One region of the Streptomyces roseofulvus genome, then DNA from elsewhere that is predicted to be linked to it. Evidence: riboswitches for the same ligand, from Rfam matches in the RefSeq annotation. Region 1 holds a riboswitch; the other holds the start of a gene.

What was found. A riboswitch is a leader RNA that binds a small molecule or an ion and turns the genes downstream of it on or off. The one in region 1 is predicted to bind cyclic di-AMP.
Region 2: it holds a riboswitch for cyclic di-AMP, as region 1 does, so the genes downstream of both, ABFY03_RS35260 (LysM peptidoglycan-binding domain-containing protein) here and ABFY03_RS20125 (M23 family metallopeptidase) in region 1, are expected to answer to the same signal.

The regions. Positions count from the first base shown of each region.
Region 1 is NZ_BAAAWE010000001.1:4,372,859-4,375,231, forward strand. Features, by position in the region: gene ABFY03_RS20120 (PP2C family protein-serine/threonine phosphatase) at 1-742, shown strand, start outside; cyclic di-AMP (ydaO/yuaA leader) riboswitch at 974-1,123, shown strand; gene ABFY03_RS20125 (M23 family metallopeptidase) at 1,135-2,349, shown strand.
Region 2 is NZ_BAAAWE010000001.1:7,651,735-7,654,107, forward strand. Features, by position in the region: gene ABFY03_RS35255 (phosphoribosyltransferase family protein) at 1-430, shown strand, start outside; gene ABFY03_RS35260 (LysM peptidoglycan-binding domain-containing protein) at 424-1,329, opposite strand; cyclic di-AMP (ydaO/yuaA leader) riboswitch at 1,332-1,491, opposite strand; gene ABFY03_RS35265 (DUF6197 family protein) at 1,838-2,373, shown strand, end outside.

The sequences.
Region 1 (2,373 bases):
CGCGGGGCTCCAGTGCGCGGCCCGGTACGAGGCGGCGCAGGCGGACGCGTTCATCGGCGGCGACCTGTTCGCGGTGCAGGACTCCCCGCACGGGGTGCGGCTGGTGGTCGGGGACGTACGGGGCAAGGGCATGGACGCGGTGGAGGCGGTGGCCGTCGTCATCGGCGCCTTCCGGGAGGCGGCCGAGCAGGAGGCGACCCTGGAAGGGGTGGCGCAGCGGCTCGAACGCGCGCTCACGCGGGAGGGGGCCCGGCGCGAGGGGCTGGACGCCTTCGAGGGGTTCACGACCGCGGTGCTCGCCGAGATCCCGCGCGAGGGGGAGAGCGTCCGCCTTGTGAACCGGGGGCATCCGCCGCCGCTGCTGCTGTTCGGGGACGGGCGCCTGGAGACGATCGAGCCGACCGAGCCGGCGCTGCCGCTCGGGATGGGGGAGCTGTCGGTCTGGCCGGACCGGGCCGACGAGCGGGCGTACCCGCCGGGCGCGACGCTGCTCTTCTTCACCGACGGCCTGTCGGAGGCGCGGGACGCGTACGGCGTCTTCTACGATCCGGCGGCGCGGCTCGCGGGGGCGGTCTTCCCGGGGCCGCAGGAGCTGCTCGACGCGCTCGTCGACGACGTGCGGCGGCACACCGGCGGGCGGTCGACCGACGACATGGCGCTGCTCGCGGTGAGCCGGCCGGCGGCCGGGGCCCCGGAGCGGCGGCGGACGATGCCGGTGGTGCCGCCCGGGCCGGCGGGCTGACGGGACCGGGCCGGCCCTCACCGTCCGTGGTCGGGAGATGCCTCAGCGATAACAATTGACATAACGTCAGATTCTCGGGGCGTGCCGGGACCTCACTGAAGGGGGGTCAACTCGGGCGAATCCCTGCCAATTCAATGAATGATCAAGAGGAACGGCTTGGAATCGGACCACCGTGTCTATTAACGTTCGATAACGCAGCGCGGTCGTCCCAGCCGTCGCAAGAGGCGGCTCCGTGCGCACGTGCCGAATCCCGAAAGGGAACCGGGGAACCATCCCTTGGGGTGAATCGGGCCCCTCGCACCCCCCGTGCGAACACGCCCGTAGGAGACCTTCCTGCTCCGAACCCGTCAGCTAACCCGGTAGGCGAGAAGGAAGGAAAGGAGCGCGCCCCCGTGGCGTCCAACACCCCCGTACCCGGAGCCCCCTTCGACCCCTTCGGCGGCCCGGGTGCCGTCGGCGCGGACGACCCGGCCGGCGCAGTGTCGGGCGCGAGCGCGTACGACACCGCCTCCTTCACCCCCGCTCCCGGGGAGTGGAACCCGACCGAGGGCTCCCTGCGCGCCGAGAGCCGCGCCGGCGGCCGGCACCGGGTCGTGAAGCAGCGCTCCAACTTCGCCCGCTCCTCCACCGTCCTCGGCGTCGGCGTCATCGCCGCCGTCGGCGCGGGCGGCCTCGCCACCGCGCAGGAGAAGCCCCCGGTCGCGATCTCGCTCCCGGACCTCCCCGACCTGGGCCTCCCGGACGCCCACGACCTGCCCGGCGTCGGCGCCCTGCTGCCCGGCGGCGAGGAGACCACCGAGACGCAGGACTCCGCGCCGGTCGCCACCGGCGGCGCGGCCGCGAAGCCGCTCACCTCGATCACGTACACCGCCCCGGCCGACACCGCCGCCTCCGGCACCGCCGCCGCGGAGCGCACCGCCTCCGCCGCCGACGCCGGCGAGGCCCTGCGCGCCCGCATCCTCCAGCAGGCCGAACAGCAGCAGCAGGCCGCCGTCGACGCCGAGAAGCTGGCCGCCGAGAAGGCCGCCGCCGAGAAGGCCGCGGCGGACGCCGCCGCCCAGGCCGAGGCCGCCGCCAAGGCCGAGGCCGAGGCGAAGGCCAAGGCGGAGGCGGAAGCCGAGGCGAAGCGACTCGCCGAGGAGAAGGCCGAGGCCGAGCGGATCGCCGCCGAGAAGGCCGAGGCCGAGCGGCTCGCCCAGCTGGCCGCCAGCTACTCGATGCCGCTCTCCTCGTACACGCTCACCTCCACCTACATGCAGTCCGGCTCGATGTGGTCCTCCGGCTACCACACGGGCCTCGACTTCGCCGCCCCCACCGGCACCCCGCTCAAGGCGGTGCACGGCGGCACCATCACCTCCGCCGGCTGGTCGGGCTCGTACGGCTACCGGATCGTCCTGCAGCTGGAGGACGGCACCGAGATCTGGTACTGCCACCTCTCCTCCATGACCGTCGCCGCCGGCCAGACCGTCGGCACCGGCGAGACCATCGGCCGCGTCGGCGCCACCGGCAACGTCACCGGGCCCCACCTCCACATGGAGGTCCACACCCCGGACGGCTCGGGCATCGACCCGGCGGAGTGGCTGCGGTCCAAGGGCCTGACGGTCTGAGCCCGCTTTCCGGCCGGGGTTCAG
Region 2 (2,373 bases), 3.3 Mb from region 1:
CGACACCCCGCTGCTCGCCGAACGGCTGGCCAGGGCCTCCGCCTGGGCGGCCGCGTGGCCCGAGACCGCGGCGCTGCCGCGGGGCTACTTCGGGGCGAGCACGGGCGCGGCCGCCGCGCTGTGGGCGGCGGCCGCGCCGGGCGACGACGTGGCCGCCGTGGTGTCCCGGGGCGGCCGGCCCGATCTGGCGGGGGAGCGGCTCGCCGCGGTGCGGGCGCCGACCCTGCTGATCGTCGGCGGGAGCGACTCCCTGGTCCTCGACCTCAACCGGCGTGCCCAGGAGCTGCTGCGCTGCGAGAGCCGGCTGGAGGTCGTGGCCGGCGCCGGCCACCTCTTCGAGGAGCCCGGCGCCCTGGAGGAGGTGGCGGAGCTGGCCACCGCCTGGTTCACCGGCCGCTTCGGGCCGGCGGCCGGCGGGGACGGTCAGTAGGCGCCGTTGACGTTGTCGATGGAGCCGTACCGGTCGGCCGCGTAGTTGCAGGCGGCGGTGATGTTCGCGACGGGGTCGTACGGGTCGAGCGAGGTGCCCGGCACGTGGTACGCCGCGAAGGTCGGGTCGATGACCTGGAGCAGGCCCTTGGAGGGGGTGCCCTTGACGGCGTTCGAGTCCCACAGGTTGATGGCGCGGGGGTTGCCGGAGGACTCGCGCATGACGTTGCGGAGGATGCCGTCGTACGAGCCGGGGATGCCGTAGCGGGCCATGACGTCGAGCGACTCGCGGATCCAGCCGTCGAGGTTGTCGGCGTACCGGGTGGCGGCGGCGGGCGCGGCCGTCACGGCGGCGGGCCGCGCCTGGGGCTGGGCCGCCCGGGTCTGGACGGCGGGGGTCGCGGTGCGGTTCGCGGAGCGGCTCGCCCGTTCGGCGGAACCGGCGGAGGCGGGCTTCGCGGTGCTCTTGCGGGCCTTCTTCTCCGGCGCCGGAGCGACCTTGGCGGAATCCCGACGAATCGTCAGTTCGAGGCCCGGGTGAATGAGTGACGGATTGTCACCGACGGCCGTCTTGTTCGCCCGGTAAAGCGCCTTCCAGCCGCCCTGAATTCCCTTTCGCTGGGCGATCAGGGAAAGCGAGTCGCCCTTCACCACGGTGTACGCGCGGGTGGCGGCCGGCGCGGTGGGAGCGGCCGTGGCGGCCTGCGCGGCGGCGGTGGTCCCGGCGGTGGGAGCGGCGACGGCGGCGGCCGGTGCGGCGGCCCGCGCGACGGGCTCGGCGCCGGCGGTGGCGGGGACGACCAGGGGCAGGGCGAGGGCGACTCCGCCGGTGCCCGCGAAGGCGAGACCTCGGGAGACGGGGCGGCGTCGGGGGCGGCGGTGCTTGCCGTGAGCGGGCATGACGGTTTCCTCTCCGGCGCCTGCGAGGTGAGCTGTCGGGTTCGGACGGGAGGTGTCCGGCCGCGCGCACGCGGCTTCACCCCGAGCCGTTCCGGAGGTCCGGACCGGCGGTGTGGTGGGTCCCCCGCTCCTGCCGTCGGGTGCAATGGGAGGTCTTTCGGGCGGTGGCAGGATTCGGCGGTCCGCCCGAATGGAGGTGACCGTAGGCGAGAAATGCGGCGGGGAACAAGACGCGTAAACGCGGGAAGGGGAAAGGGAAAGATCGCCGGGCCGGAATTCAAGATCGCGCGGCGCCGCGGTCGTCCCGGAATCCCTTGCGCCGTGCGGATTCTGACGGGAGGGGGCGTGCGGGGGACGGGGGGAAAGTGAGTCGCGTCACGGGGTGTGCAATGTCCGAATAGGGCGTCTGATTCCTTTCGCGGAACAGTGCGTGGTAATGCCCGAGGGTGGGGGTGACATGCGAGGCGCGTTCGCCGCAAAGCGGACATTCATCGCCAATGATGGGGGAATGTCCTCACCTGTCCCGCTTTCCCTCGCTCTGCCGGACTCCGCCCCGGACCCCGACGCCCTCGACCGCGAGGCGGCCCGGCTCTACGAGAGCGCCGCCTGGGAGCGGCTGCTCGCGCCCGTGCCGGCCGACCCGGACCCCGCGCCGGCCGCGCCGGAGCCTGCCCCCGAGGCGTGGCGAAGGCTGCTCTCCGCCCCCGTCGACCGGCTCGTGGCCGAGGCGCTCGACGCGCTGCCGGCGGCCCCGCCCGCCGAACGCCCGCTGCCCGGCAGGATCGGGGCCGCGCTCCCGGACCGGCTGCACGCCTGGCGCCGGATCGGCAGCCCGGACGTCCGCCCCTCCGTCCACCTGGCGTACGCCCGCCGGGTCCTGACCGAGTGGGGCTGGCAGAACACCCCGTACAAGCTGCGGGACAGGCGCGGCGCCCGGTGCGTCTGCGGCGCGCTGCTCGCCGCCCACCGGCTCGGCCACGGCAGCGCCTCGACCATGAACGAGGCCGGCGCCTGGATCATGACCGAGCTGCGGTCCCGCGGCTG